One region of the Paenarthrobacter sp. FR1 genome, then DNA from elsewhere that is predicted to be linked to it. Evidence: riboswitches for the same ligand, from Rfam matches in the RefSeq annotation. Region 1 holds a riboswitch; the other holds the start of a gene.

What was found. Region 1 has a riboswitch for S-adenosylmethionine ahead of ACR30Z_RS05125 (hypothetical protein). Riboswitches for the same ligand answer to the same signal wherever they lie in the genome.
Region 2: it holds a riboswitch for S-adenosylmethionine, as region 1 does, so the genes downstream of both, ACR30Z_RS01090 (aminotransferase class V-fold PLP-dependent enzyme) here and ACR30Z_RS05125 (hypothetical protein) in region 1, are expected to answer to the same signal.

Annotation. Positions count from the first base shown of each region.
Region 1 covers NZ_JBPFSF010000002.1:91,665-99,268, forward strand. The annotation lists gene ACR30Z_RS05115 (VIT1/CCC1 transporter family protein) at 1-965, opposite strand, end outside; gene ACR30Z_RS05120 (hypothetical protein) at 1,204-1,395, shown strand; gene ACR30Z_RS05125 (hypothetical protein) at 1,392-1,727, opposite strand; SAM riboswitch class IV at 1,744-1,863, opposite strand; gene ACR30Z_RS05130 (sodium:solute symporter) at 2,007-3,524, opposite strand; gene ACR30Z_RS05135 (helix-turn-helix domain-containing protein) at 3,791-4,366, shown strand; gene ACR30Z_RS05140 (amino acid transporter) at 4,443-6,416, opposite strand; gene speB (agmatinase) at 6,646-7,604, shown strand, end outside.
Region 2 covers NZ_JBPFSF010000001.1:229,160-236,763, reverse strand. The annotation lists gene ACR30Z_RS01105 (MFS transporter) at 1-1,026, shown strand, start outside; gene ACR30Z_RS01100 (metal-dependent transcriptional regulator) at 1,046-1,759, opposite strand; gene ACR30Z_RS01095 (class I SAM-dependent methyltransferase) at 1,769-2,593, opposite strand; gene ACR30Z_RS01090 (aminotransferase class V-fold PLP-dependent enzyme) at 2,710-4,119, opposite strand; SAM riboswitch class IV at 4,152-4,265, opposite strand; gene hisN (histidinol-phosphatase) at 4,447-5,259, opposite strand; gene rsgA (ribosome small subunit-dependent GTPase A) at 5,314-6,429, opposite strand; gene aroA (3-phosphoshikimate 1-carboxyvinyltransferase) at 6,432-7,604, opposite strand, start outside.

The DNA.
Region 1 (7,604 bases):
CCGAAAATGAAGGGAAGGATGGGCACAATGGCGCCCGAGGCAAAGAAGCAGAAGCTGGACAGCGCAGCGCCCCACGCCGAGCCCACGGATTCGTGCTCATCGGCAGGCGGCTTCTCGGGCTGCAGGGAGAGGCTCGGGTCGCAGTCGCAGCTGAACAAGCCCATGCGCTCCGCGGCTCGGTGTTCGGCGGCTTCCCGGGTCATGCCGCGGGCCAGGTACACCAGGACCAGTTCGTTGTGTTCGATGTCCAGGGACGGCGCAGCCGTAAGAGTGGCCTGCGTGGGCAACGTGGCGTTCAGCAATTCCCTCTGCGAGCGGACGGAAACGTACTCGCCGGCGCCCATGGACAATGCACCCGCCAGGAGTCCTGCCACGCCACTCATGAGGACTACGGGGCTGGGTACGCCGGTTGCGGCCATGCCCATGACCAGCGACAGGTTGCTCACCAGGCCGTCGTTGGCACCGAAGACAGCTGCCCGGAAGGTGCCGGACAATCTGTTGCGTCCACGCGTGGCCAGGCCCCGGACTACTTCCTCATGGATTTGCTCATCGGCCACCATGGCCGGGGTTGCGGCAGGCTCGGTGCCGTAAGGGGAGCGGCCTTCGGCGCGCTGGGCCAACGCGAGGACAAAGACGGAGCCGAAGTTCCGGGCCAGGAACCCCAGGAATTGGCTGCGCGCAGAAGCTGCCTTGGGCATCCCGGCGTGTTCCCCCAGGAGCTTGAGCCAGTGGGCCTCGTGCCTGCCTTCGGCCTCGGCCAAGGCAAGCAGGATCTGGCGTTCTTCGCCGTCACGTCGCTGGGCGAGTTCGCGGTACACGGCGGCCTCGGCGCGCTCATCGGCAAGGTACTGCCGCCAGCGCCTGATGTCCGATGCCGTTGGTGAAGCTGCGGTGTTTTCGGGGGCTGCCGATTCAGGGGTGGGGTCCGGAGCGGGGCTCGACGAGTTATGGGATTCCTGGTGCATCTGCACTTTGTCTCCTGTGCTGGGTGGGGTAGTTACGGCCCCATTGCACGCCCCACACTACCGCTTATTGACGGGGATTTTCGGCTGGTATTCCTTAGCTGGAATGTTCGGTGCACCGTAATTTCAACCCCTCCTTGACCCTCGCGTGGGCCGGTGCTCAGATGGAAGGACAGGGGCGGGGACCCTCCCCGCAATCGGTTATCGGGCTTTCACCGGCCCACGAGACGGAGGTTGCACCATGGACACCACCGAATCACACGCCAAGCACCCGGAACGGACAACCATCGAGTCAGACCCGGCCTACGACTACGCCGAAGACCAGGAAGTAGATGAAGCCTGGGTGGAGGAAGTGGACGCCCCCGAAGACGACGAACGTGTGGTCCCGCTCGATGAAACCGAGGAATTCCGTGAGGAGGACGAGGAAATCTAGGCCTGACCGTCCTGGCGGAAGATGAAGTGCCGTTGCTGGCCTTCGCGTTTACCGACCGCGGCCACGGTCACCGTCAGCGTCCCTGACGCCTCACACCATTGTGTTGGTCGTACTGCCTGGGCAAGCGCCCGGGCGATGAGTCGTGCCTCCGGATGCCGGAACCGTGCCGTGCCCAGCTTGGACAGGATCGTCACCGTGCCGAGGTAAAGGTCGACGGCGGGAATCACCGTAACGGAGCGGGCGGCAGTTTGGGGTTGGGTGCCTTGGGCTTGGGCTTGGGCGTTGTGGGTTTGGGCGCTGTGGGTTTGGGCGGGATCGCCTTGGTACGGCAAGGGACTGCTCCTTGGGAGAGTGCTCTTGCCCGCTCGGTTGTCTCTGGTCCGGGGCGGGCCGCTTCCTCATCCGAACCACCCGTGAACATGGGGTTGGTGTGTGGCCAGTCGGAGCTTGGCACCACATCTCTTGAAGCTGGCACCACCCTACCCGACATTGCCTTACCCGACACATCCTTGTCGGATACATCGTTTCGTTGCCGGAAACAGCGCAACGGCGGCGCTGCCCCGGAAAGGGGGAGCGCCGCCGTCGACCATTGCTCGGTTCTTGATACCCGACTAGGAGGCGGGTGTGGTGAGCTCTTCCTCAGCCACGCGGGTGCCGGCCACGCGGTCGGTCCAAGCCTTCATGACTGCCGGATCGGTGGGCTTGCTCGCCAGCGAGACCACAATGTACACCAACGCCGAAGCGATCAAACCGAAGTAGATGGGCTCGTTGGCGTAGATGCCGTCGAGGGGAACCTCGGCATTGATCTCGAGGATGATCATGGTGCCGAGGGTTATCACTGAACCGGCCGCCATGGACCATGCTGCGGCGATGCCTGTTCCGCGCTTCCACACCAGGCCGCCGATGATGGCTACCAGCAGGCCACCCACCAGGATGTCGTAGGCGATGGTCAACGCGGCCACAACGTCCTTGGTGGAGATGGCGATGATGATGGCCACGATCCCCAGTCCCAGGACCCAGTAGCGGTTGGCCTTGACGTCGTGCTCCGGGTTGTCGGAATCGGACGTGTCCACCTTCTTGCCGAACCAGCTGGCAACGAAGGGCATGACGTCTGCACGGGCCACCGTGGCGGCAGCAATGAGCGCGCCGGAAGCCGTGGACATCATGGCGGCGACCGCAGCTGCGAGCACCAGGCCGCCGATGCCGATGGGCAGGAGGCGGGTAGCAACCTCTGCGTACACGTCGTCCTTCGCAGCGATCTCGACACCGGAGAGGGCAACGCTGGCGGCCATGCCGATCAGCGCACCGGCGAAACCGTAGAGGATGCAGTAGACGCCTGCAGTAGCGCCACCCCAACGGGCAACGGTGGGGGTCTTGGCGGTGAAGACACGCTGCCAAATGTCCTGGCCGATCAGGAGGCCAAGCGTGTACACCACGAAGTAGGTGATGATCGTCTGGAGGCCGATGCCGCCAATGTCAAAGAAGCTTTCGTCGACGCGGGCGCGGATACCGTCCAGGCCACCGGCAGCGTTCAGGGCGAACGGGAGCATCAGGAAGAAGATACCAACGGTCTTGATGACGAACTGGACCTGGTCGGCCAGGGTGATGGACCACATGCCGCCAATGGTGGAGTAGACCAGGACGATCGCGCCGCCGATCGCGATGGCGAGCCAGCGCTCCCAGCCGAAGAGGACCACGAAGATGGTGGCGTAGGCGCCCGTGGAGGTGGCGCACAGCATCAGCGTGTAGGCCAGCATGACGATGCCCGAGGTCTGCGTTGCCGTGCTGCCATAGCGAAGGGTCAGCATCTGCGAGACGGTGTAGATCTTAAGTTTCTGAATGGTCCCGGCAAACAGGAGGCTAAGGAGCAGCACACCGGATCCGATGGCCACAACCAGCCACATGCCTGAAATGCCGAACTTATAACCGAGGCCTACGCCGCCCACGGTGGATGCTCCACCGAGGACCACTGCAGCCATGGTTCCGGTGTAGAGGAACGGTCCCAGGCGGCGGCCGGCCACCAGGAAGTCGCTGTTGTTCTTGGTGCGGGACTTGCCCCACCAGCCGAATGCCAGCATGGCGAGCAGGTACACCACCACGATTGCGATGTTAATAGCCGAAGATTCCATGAACGGTCCTTGGAGCTGATGCACGGAGGTTGGGGGTTTCGACGATACTCCTGCGAAGCGTCGAAGTCTCTGTGCTGATGATTGGAGATTGGGGATGTGTTGTGTGCCTCACAGACAACACTTGTTGCCTATGAGGATATGTTGTGATCGGAGTAACAGTCAAGGCGCTTTGGTCATGGTTCGGCGGATTCTGGCCCTGTTGGCCTGTCTCCCGGCTACTATTGCTCCAATGACAGGGCCACATGACAGGCCTGAAAGGTTCGTGAATGAAGGCTCTCCCCGTTGAACCGAGCAATGTTCCCGTTGCCATCGGTTCCAGAATCCGCGCGGCCCGGCAGGCGCAGCGCCTCACCATCGAGCAAGTGGCGGACGCTACCGGGCTGACCAAAGGCTTCCTCAGCCGTGTCGAGAGGGACCTGACATCGCCGTCGGTCGCCTCGTTGGTCACTCTGTGCCAGGTCCTGTCCGTTTCGGTGGGCGACTTGTTTGCTGCACCTGAGACTCACCTGACCAAGCGTGACGACGGCCCCCGCATTTCCTTGGGTGGCCAAGGCATTGTGGAGCGATTGTTGACCGCGCGCTCGGAGCGTCGCCTGCAGATCCTCCAGGCCACCATCGAGCCCCGGGGCCGTGGTGAGAACGAGCTCTACGCCGTGGATTGCGATGTAGACGTCCTGCACGTCGTGAAGGGCCGCATCAAGCTCATCTTGACCAACGAGGAGTATGACCTTGAGGAGGGGGACACCCTTTCCTTCCCGGGGCGTGAACCCCATACCTGGATCAACCCCACGGATGAAACCGTAGAGGTGCTCTGGGTGCTGGTGCCCGCAGCGAGCCGGTAATTTGCCCCGCCGAAGTGACAGATAATGCCGATGTTTCGAGGAAACATCGGCATTATCTGTCACTTCGCGCAGGGTATCAGCCCACGTGGACCCAAGGGCGCCGGGTGATGTCGGGTTCGGCTTCCCGGAGCACTTCGCGGGTGACGGGTGCGATCTCCCCTTCGCCGAAGAACAGGAAGCGGCTCAGGTTCGAAATCGGGTTGCCTTCGGTCCAACGGAAGTAGATGTGCGGCATGAAGCCAGTGACGTCGCGGATGTGGAGGAGAACTGCGGCCAAGGTGTTCGGCACGTTATTGCTGTGCACTTCCAGGATCTTGAAACCATGCCTGAGCTTGCCCACTACGTGGAGTTCCTGCTCAAAGTCTGAGCTGTCGTCCACGATGATCTCGATGAACACGGCATCGCAGTCCACGGGCAAGTGGTTGGCCTGCTGGGCGTGCTGCAGCTTCTCCCGGTAGCGGCTGGCACTGAGGTGTTTAGGCTCATGGGCGATGATCCGGACCGGACCGTCCGTGTTGTCCGCCGTGAATTCCAAAGCTTTCTGGTCCATCTTGATGTGCGTGGCCCTCAGTTCGAAGGCTCTTCCCATGCGCGAGATGAAGCTGACCACCATGATCCCGAGGATGAAGAGCCCAGCGATCTTGAGGCCGTCCGGTCGCTCGATGGAATTGACCACAGTGGTGAAGATGAACACGACCGAGACAAGGCCGAAGGCAAGGACCTGCTTCCTTTGCTTCTTCCGGCGTGCTGAAAGGGTTACGGCGATCGATGCCGAAGTGATCAGGACAAGCACGCCTGTGGCATAGGCGCCGCTCTGGGCGGTGACATCGGCCTGGAAGATGATGGTGATGGCAAAGGCTATGACTGTGAAGACGAGGACCAAGGGTCGCAAGGCGCGGGCCCACGCGGGTGCCATACCGTAACGGGGCAGATACCTCGGGACGAGGTTCAGGAGGCCAGCCATGGCAGAAGCGCCGGCGAACCACAGGATGGCAATGGTGCTGATGTCATAGACCGTGCCGAATCCATCGCCCAGGAACTGGTGCGCCAGGTAGGCGAGCGCGCGGCCCTCTGCTTTACCGCCTGATTGGAATTCTGCGGCGGGGATCAGCATCACCGTGGCGAAGCTTGAAGTGATGAGGAAGGAACTCATGATGATGGCTGCGGTGGTCAGGAGCTTGTGGGCGCCCTTGATGCGTCCCGCAGGGTTGGCGTCCGTATCTGAGGGGTGGCCTTTGATTTGGGGCATGACCGCCACGCCCGTCTCGAAGCCAGAAAGGCCAAGGGCCAGTCGCGGGAAGACGATGAGTGCCACAGCGACCATGAGGAAAGGGTCGCCGTAGGAGGTGGTGAGTGCGGTCCACCAGTCGGAGATGACGCGGGCTTCAGTGAACAGGTGGCTGACGGATACCACCACCACCACGAGGTTCAATGCAAGGAAGGCACCAACCAGCACAACGGCCACATTGATGGCCTCCTTGAAGCCGCGAAGGAACACGATGCCCAGGCCTGCGATCAGGGCCAGGGTGATGACTACCTGTTGGCCTTCCAGGAAGTGGGGAGCGAAGGGGTTTTCAATGACGTGGGCGGTGGCGTCGGCTGCGGAGAGCGTCATGGTGATCATGAAGTCGGTAGCAGCGAAACCCAGGAGGGCAAGAACAAAGAGTTTGCCGCCCCAGCGCGGAAGCAGTCGTTCCAGCATGGCGATGGAGCCTTCGCCGCGAGGGCTCTCCTTGGCCACCCGGCGGTAGACCGGCAAGGCGCCGGCGAGCGTGACGATCACCAGCAGCAGCGTGGCCAGGGGAGACAACAGGCCTGCCGCTAGCGCTGCGATGGCGGGTTGGTATCCGAGTGTGGAGAAGTAGTCCAGCCCGGTCAAGCACATGACTTTCCACCACGCCTGCGGTTTGTGGGAGTCCGAGGGGCGTCCGTGGGGACCTTGCCTCTTGCCTGAAGTGTCCGGCATTCCTTCCAGCAACCAAGGTTTGAGCTTGAAAGAATTCTTTGGCCGGTTGGCCGGGTCGGCCGGAGGCCTCGACAGGGTGGTCACGGTGTCCTTTCGCGCAGCACGGTACTGCTTCCGCAAGGAGCGTATGGCGGCTTTCGACGCCGGGACCCCGGTTTTTATGGAATCTTTACGCCTGCTGTGACCGGCATCTCATGCGCGGAACCTCAAACCATACTTGTAAACAGGTGATGCATATTAGACAACTTCGAGTGTATGATGGGTGTCACAGCTAGTGATCCAATCCCCCAATGATGTTAAGGAGTGGCACATTTTGGAAGAGCTCCGTATTGAAGCCAACGGGAACCTCGGCCCCATCGACTCGTCCCGCATCCCGCGCTACGCCGGTGCCGCCACGTACGCCCGGCTGCCCCGTCTGGACCAGGTCTCCAGGGCCGACGTCACGGTAGTGGGCGTCCCCTTCGACTCCGGCGTTTCGTACCGTCCCGGCGCCCGCTTCGGCGCAAACCACGTGCGTGAGGCCAGCCGTCTGCTGCGCCCGTACAACCCGGCCTGGGATGTCAGCCCGTTCGAGAACATCCAGGTGGCCGACGCCGGCGACATGGCCGTGAACCCGTTCAACATCAATGAGGCCATTGAGACCATTCAGCAGAACGCGCTGGATCTTACGGCCAACGGCAGCAAGCTGGTCACCCTCGGTGGCGACCACACCATTGCCCTTCCGCTGCTCCGCGCTGCAGCTGAGCGCGCCGGTGAACCCATCGCCATGCTCCACTTTGACGCCCACCTGGACACCTGGGACACCTACTTCGGCGCCGAGTACACGCACGGCACCCCGTTCCGCCGGGCAGTCGAAGAGGGCATCCTGGATACGGAAGCCATCAGCCACGTAGGTACCCGCGGTCCGCTGTACGGCAAGAAAGACCTCGACGACGACCACCGCTTCGGCTTCGGAATCGTCACCTCCGCTGACGTCTACTACCAGGGCGTCCTGGAGACGGTGGCGAAGATTCGTGACCGCATCGGCAACCGCCCGCTGTACATCTCGGTGGACATCGACGTCCTGGATCCGGCCCACGCGCCCGGCACCGGCACCCCCGAAGCCGGCGGCATCACCAGCCGTGAACTCCTGGAGATCATCCGTGGCTTCCGCGGCATGAACCTCGTGGGCGCGGACGTGGTGGAAGTCGCCCCGGCCTACGACCACGCCGAAATCACCGGCGTCGCAGGCAGCCACGTGGCCTACGAACTGGTGACCCTCATGGCAGACAA
Region 2 (7,604 bases), on a different contig from region 1:
GCGATCGGGCAATGGTCGGGGTGGACCAGTGCGGCGGCCATCGTGGGCCCGTTGATTGGTGGCGTCGCCGTGGACCTGCTTTCCTGGCGGGTCATTTTCTTCATCAACGTCATTCCCGCCGTTGCCATTTGGCCCATGCTTGCCGGTCTGCGGTCATCCGACGCCGCGCGGGACAGGAGCAAGAGGATCGATTATCCAGGTGCCGTCCTTGCCATGGTTGGCTTGGGCGGGCCTGTCTATGCGTTCATCGAACAGGGCCGCATGGGCTGGAGCAGTGCTCAAGTGTGGGGGCCCCTGGTGGTCGGGGTGGTGGCCATGGTTCTGTTCCTGTGGCATGAAGCCAGGACTGCAGAGCCCATGCTGCCGCTCAGGCTGTTCACCATCCGCAACTTTGGTTGGGGGAACATCGCAACTTTGGCCATTTATGCAGGCATCTCGCTGGGTTTCTTCGTGCTGGGCATCTATCTGCAACAGGTGGGTGGCATGGGTGCCACGCTGGCAGGCATGGCGCTGCTGCCGGGGACGGTCATTCTGATGCTGAGTGCGTCCTATTTTGGTGGTTTGGCGGGCAAATACGGACCCAGATGGTTCATGACTGTGGGGCCGTTGCTGTGCGGTGCGGGCTTCCTGATGTCCTTGTCTGTTCAGGAACCGCTCAACTACTGGACCCAGGTGTTGCCGGGCCAGATTGTCTTCGGCATCGGCTTGGCAACCCTCGTGGCGCCCCTCACGGCCGCAATTCTTGGTGCCGTCCCACCTGAGGAGGCGGGAATCGGTTCCGCGGTGAACAACGCCGTGGCCCGTATCGCCGGTCTCATTTCGATTGCCTTCGCGGGTGTGATTGTGGGGCCCGTCTTTACCCGGCAAGGACTCTACAATGCTCTGGTGGTCACCGCTGGACTGTTCCTGATCGGGGCGGTGGCATCCGCCGTCGGGATACGAAACCCGCCCCGCGAGGCGGCCGCCCCTGTCGGCGAACCGGATGCAGCGTCCGACGACGGCGGTCCAGCCGAGCAGCGCAGCTGACCTTGGGTGGGGGCACCGGTCAGCGGGCGGGAAGGACGCAGCCTTCGTGCGTCTCGATGCTTTGGACCCAGAGAGCCGAGGTGACTTCGTCCGCGAGGTCGAATTCACGACGTTCGGGGCCGCTGCCGATCCGGACCACCAGCGCCCCGCCGAAGGGCTTGCGTCCCACCACTTCCACTGGTGCGTCAAGCGCGATCTCCTCCGCAGCCAAGTACCGGAGGAGGTCGGGGTTTTCGTCGCTGATCCGGGTGATACGGCCCGAGTGGCCCTGGTCCAGTTCGATCATGCGGTAGGCATGCGGCAGGTCGACCGTGCCATCGGCGGACGGAATCGGGTCCCCGTGCGGGTCGCGGACCGGATGGCCCAGCTTGGCGGACATGCGTTCGATGAAGGTATCTGACACCGCATGTTCCAGCATTTCGGCCTCGTCGTGGACTTCGTCCCAGCTGTAGCCGAGTTCATCCACCAAGTACGTCTCGATGAGACGGTGCCGGCGCACCATGGACAAGGCCAGGCGCATGCCTTCGGGCGTCAGCCTGATGGCGCTGTACGGCTGGTGGTCAACCAGACCTTGGTCCTTGAGCTTGCGGACCATTTCCGACACCGACGAATTGGCGACGCCGAGTCGCTGGGCAAGCTGGGAGGACGTAATCGGCTTGTCTTGCCACTCCGTGTAGGAGTAGATGACCTTGACGTAGTCCTCAATCGAGGAGGAGGGCGTACTGGTCTTCACACACCAAGCCTACCGTGGCGTGGCAGGGTGGATCTTGAACGCCCGCCACGTCTGCGTCATGTACGGCACCTGGACTGTTTCGCCCGGTGTGTGCCCGAGGTGGTCGTAAAGGTACCACTCGAGATTGCCCATGACTTTCGCCCGGGTGGCCTCGTTGGCACGGAGGTAGTAGCTGCGGGACTTGGTCAGTTCCATGATGTCTTCCGGCGACAAAGTGTCCTGCCACAGGGTGAGGTGGCTTTCCAATCCTTCGAACTCCGGTCCGATGACTGGCCGGAAGCCCGGTTTATGCACGTCTCCTGCGTGCATAATGCGGGAAAGGCGATGAACCCACGGAACAGCTGTATCCAACTGGTTCCAGACCAGGCCCAAGACCCCGTGAGGCCGTAGGATCCGGGCGATTTCCGTGCTCGCTGCGAGCGGCTCGCACCAGTGCCACGCCTGGGCAACGCTGACGACGTCGAATGCTGAGTCCGCCAGCCCTGTTGCCTCGGCTGTTCCCTCCAGCGCGTTGACGCGGGGGTAGGCCTTTCGCAGTTGCTCCAGCATGTCCGTGGAAGGATCGACGGCGGCCACCTCAAGTCCGTGGCCGACCAAGAGCGCGGTGAACTTGCCGGTGCCTGCGCCCAGGTCCGCGGCTGCAGTGGCTCCGTCGGGAAGGATCCAGTTCAGCGAGTCCAACGGATAGCCTGGCCGCACGCGATCGTAGTGCTCCCCGCCGTCCTGGAAACTCCGGCCGAGTTCCTGCCGGCGGGTGGCGTGGAGTTTGGGACCACGCGGTCCAGCGGGTCCGGGAATGCCGGCGGCACCGCTGGCGGCGCCCGGGGAACGCAGGGACACGCGGAACTCCTTCACAGGGTGGCCAAAAGGTACCCTACGAATTTACCGCAGCAGCTGGAATCGTTGGGGCTCGGTTCCTTTAGTCCACAGTCTTTTAATCCACAGTCCTTCTAATCCACAGTGCAGGGAGCAGCGCCTGCCGTGCCGGGAGTGTTCGGTGCCCACTCAGGGTAGCTGCGGTGGTCGTTGGCAGGCACCCACCGGCCCTCGTCCACCACATAGTCCCAACCAAGTCCGTCCCGCTTCAGTCCTTCGATGCCGGCCAGCAGCCTCGTGGCGTCCTCCAACCGGGAGCCGACGCCGAAGCTGGCACGCAGGGAACCGGAAGGGAGCCCAAGCCGCTTCAGGAGGGGATGGGCGCAGAAGCGGCCATCGCGCAGGCCTACGCCGTGTTCTGCCGCCAAGTAGGCGGCGACCAAACCGGCGTCGAATCCTTCCACGGAGAAGTTGACCACGCCGATGGTGTCCTCGGAGTCGCTGAAGATCCGGTGGACTGTTACGCCGTCGATCGCTTCGAGGCCTTCCACCAGGTAGGAACGGATAGCAGCCTCGTGGGCGTGCCAGGCTTCCTGGTCCAGTCCTGCGAGGACCTGCGTGGCACGCGCCAGGGTTGCCGCTCCCAGGACGTTGGGGGAGCCGCCCTCATGCCGTGCAGGGCCAGTGGCCCAGCTGACCGAATCCAGGCGGGCCTCGCGAACCGCGCCGCCGCCTGCCAGGTGGGGAATGCCGGAGTCCAGCCAATCCGGGCGACCCACCACGACGCCGGCGCCGAACGGGGCGTAGAGCTTGTGTCCGGAGAACACAAGGTAATCGACGTCTGCCTCCGCGATGTTGATCCGTCGGTGCGGTGCCAACTGGGCGGCATCCACCACGATCCGTGCACCGTGCTCGTGGGCAAGGGACGCAAGCTGGGCGATGGGAAGGATCTCGCCGGTCACGTTCGAGGCGCCGGTGACGGCGAGCAGGCTGACTCCACCCTGGGCAAGTTCCGCGCGGAGCTTGTCCAGCGTGGCAGCCAAGGTTGTGGCGGCGACAACGCTGCGGTGCGGGACTCCCTGCCAAGGGAGCAGGTTGGCATGGTGTTCGATGTCCAGGTAAAGGACCTCCCCGACGGGTTGGCCGTCCGTGTGCGGGAGGCATCCAGCCAGGAGGTTCAGCGAGTCCGTGGTGTTCCGCGTGAAGATTACGGAGTCGTCTGCCCGACCGCCGACGAATTCACGGACGATGTTCCGCGAATTCTCGTACACCGAGGTGCTGATCTGTGAGGCGTAGCCCGCACCTCGGTGGACACTTGCGTAGTAAGGAAGGATCTCGTTGAGGTGCGCCGAGACAATAGTCAACGCAGGAGCCGATGCCCCGTAGTCAAGGTTGGCGTAGCGGACGTGCCCGCCTTGAATCAGCGGCGCCTGCAACTCCGCGCCGGTGACAGCGGCAAGGGGGCGTGCGGCAGCTCCTGCCTCTGCCGTGGTTTCTGCAGCGAAGGACGGAATGATGTTGGAGTCGAGCGTGACAGTGCTCATGGGACCTCACTCAAGAGGGACCCCCATAGGGGGATCCGCGCTTGCCGCATCCGTTCCGGACCGGCCGGGTCGTCACCCGGGGCACCCCACCGCGAATGGAGGGTTGCCGGCCAGCAAACCGGGGTTTAGCGCTGGCACTCGTGACCTGTAAAAAAGGCTACGGCACGTCCGGCGGGCCATCCAAAGCCGCTGCCGATTATTAAGGCCTTTGTTACGTTGAATGCGAATCACCCCACTGACCGAATAAAAAACGGCGGACGGCCACAAAAGGGGCCATCCGCCGTCGAAAATTCCGATACCCGCCGTGTGGGGGGAGGTGGGGACAAATCAGAGAAGGTCGTCCAAGCCGGGGTTGAGACGCTTGAGGACCTCAGAGTGCAGGATCGAGTTGGTAGCCAGCGCGTTGCCGCCAAACGGGCCGTCTTCGCCTTCCAGCGACGTGAAGCGCCCACCGGCTTCGGTGACAATGGGAACCAAGGCTGCCATGTCGTAGAGGTTCAGTTCAGGTTCGCAAGCAATATCCACTGCGCCCTCAGCCACCAGGCAGTAGGACCAGAAATCGCCGTAGGCGCGTGTCCGCCAGACATCCTCCGTGAGGCCCATGAATTCGTCGAGGTTGCCGCGTTCCTTCCATCCGGACAGGCTGGAATATGACATGGAGGCATCGGCCAGCCGCGTAACGTTGGAAACTTTGAGCCGGGTCGCGGAAGCAAGGGATCGGCCCATGTAGGCACCCATGTCCTTGGCGGCCCACCACCGCTTGCCCAAGGCGGGTGCACTCACGACGCCAACCACGGGTTCCCCTTCATCCACCAGTGCGATCAACGTTGCCCACACGGGAACGCCGCGGACGAAGTTCTTGGTCCCGTCGATGGGATCGATAATCCAGCGGCGTGAGCCGTGACCGCTGCTGCCGAACTCTTCGCCGAGAACGGCGTCGCGGGGGCGCGACCGTGACAATTGACCTCGGATGGCTTCTTCGGCGGCCTTGTCGGCATCCGTGACGGGTGTGAGGTCGGGCTTGGTCTCGATCTGGAGGTCCAGCGCCTTGAAGCGATCCATGGTCTGGGCGTCGACGGAATCAGCGAGGACGTGGGCCAGCCGCAGGTCATCGTTGTAGGTGGAAACGGGATGGGTCATGCCACCAAACTATCCTGAAACGTTCGCTCCGGTGGGGACGTGAAGCGGCAAGGATCAGTTGACGGTGCCCAGTTCCTTGGCCTCTTTTGCTTCCAGGCGCGGATCCGCACCCAGCAACCGACGCAGGGATGCCAAGCGGGCCACTCCGGACGGTCCGGCATGGCCTTCATTAACCCAAGGATCCAGCCCGCAGTTGATGGCGGTGGCGTCGTGCTTGCAGCCACGGTCGCAGGACTCCGTGCCAGGCTCAAGATCCGGGAAGGAATGCAGGATCCGGTCGGGGTCCACGTGGGCCAGGCCAAAGGAGCGGATACCCGGTGTGTCGATGATCCAACTGCCCGATGGAGCATCGGCAAGCTTGAGGGCCAGCGCCGATGACGAGGTGTGCCGGCCACGGCCCGTTACTGCATTGACGCCCCCCGTGGCTCGCTCGGCTCCCGTCAGGGCGTTGACCATGGTGGATTTACCCACACCGGAGTGCCCGAGCATGACGGTGACTTTGCCACCAAGGTGGGAGCGGAGCTGGGAGACGGCGTCCCTGTCCAGTCGGGCGGATAATCCGTCATCCGAGCGGGCATCGATGCCACCGGCTTCGGAATCCGCCGTACGGCTGATGATCACGGGGAAGTCCAGGCTGAGGTAGTTGGCGAGCAGCTCGGCCGGATCTTTAACGTCTGCCTTGGTAATGAGCAGCAGCGGCTCGATGCCGGCGTCGTACGCCGCCACCAGAGCACGGTCGATGAATCCCGTGCGCGGTTCAGGGTTGGCTGCTGCCACCACAATGACGAGTTGGTCCGCGTTGGCCACAACCACCCGTTCGATGGGGTCGGTGTCGTCAGCGCTGCGGCGCAGGAGCGTCTTGCGGTCCTCTACGCGGACCAATCTCGCAAGAGTGTCCGGCGACCCCGAAACGTCTCCCACCAACGCCACGAAGTCGCCGGGAACGACGGGGTTGCGCCGCAGTTCACGGGCGCGCGCGGCGATAACGATGCGCTCGTTGGCGGAGTCTTCTCCCACGATTGCCCGGTAGCGTCCGCGGTCCACCGTGATGATCCGTCCAATCACGGCGTCATCATAGCTGGGGCGGTCCTTGGTCCTGGGGCGTGAGCCTTTTTTATTGGGACGGATCCGGACATCGGACTCGTCCCAGGAGCGTGCGTCGCGGCCCATGGTCAGTTGCTGGCCTCGCTGGTGCCGGCCGACTCAAGCATTCGTGCCCACATCTCCGGGAACTCCGGCATGGTCTTGGAAGTGGTAGCGATGTCTTCAACCTGGACACCTTCGACGGCGAGCCCCAGGATGGCGCCGGCCGTAGCCATGCGGTGGTCTGCGTAGCTGTGGACCACGCCGCCGTGCAGGGTTGCCGGGCGGATCACCAGGCCGTCTGCGGTCTCCTCGGCATCTCCGCCGAGGCGGTTGATCTCGGCCACCAGTGCCGCCAGCCTGTCGGTTTCGTGCCCACGGAGGTGGGCAATGCCGGTCAAGCGTGACGGGCCCGTGGCCAAGGCGCACAAGGCGGCTACCGTTGGAGCAAGCTCGCTGGTTTCGTCAAAATCCGCACCCTTGATCTCGTTCCCGCCGGTGACCGTCAGCGTCCCGTCGTCAAGGGTCACGGTTGCGCCCATGGCCGCAAGGATGGTTCGCCACAGATCACCCACCTGCGTGGTACCGGTGGGCCAGTTGGGAATGCGGACAGTGCCGTGCGTGGCCAGTGCGGCGGCCAGGAAGGGGCCTGCATTGGAGAGGTCTTGTTCGATCCGTTGGTCAAAAGCCTTGATGGGCCCGGGGGAAACCCGCCAGTGGTTGGGGACGGAGTCGTCCACGGTGACCCCGACGCTGCGGAGTACCGCCACGGTCATGCTGATGTGGTCAAGGCTCGGAACCGGCTTACCTACGTGCTCCAGGTGCAGGCCTTCAGTGAAACGGGCCCCCACCAGCAGCAAGGCGGAAACGAACTGTGACGACGCACTGGCATCGATGACCAGGTGGCCGCCCCGGACCTCGCCGGTGCCCTCAACCGTGAAAGGAAGGGCCGACGGCGTCCTGCCGCCTTCAGCCGCGACAGGAACACCGAGGGCGATCAGGGCTTCGATAATCGTTCCCATGGGCCGGTTGCGAGCGTGGGGATCGCCGTCGAAGACGGTGGAGCCATTCCGCAGCGCTGCCAGCGGTGGAACGAAACGCATAACCGTGCCGGCCAAGCCGCAGTCGATGGCCGTCCCTGCGCTGGAAGCGGCCGGATCCAGTGGTGAGATTTCCAGATCGGGACCGTAATCACCGTCGCCCGGAACCTCCGTGACGGTGGCACCCAACTGACGGAGGGCTTGGATCATCAGGGCGGAATC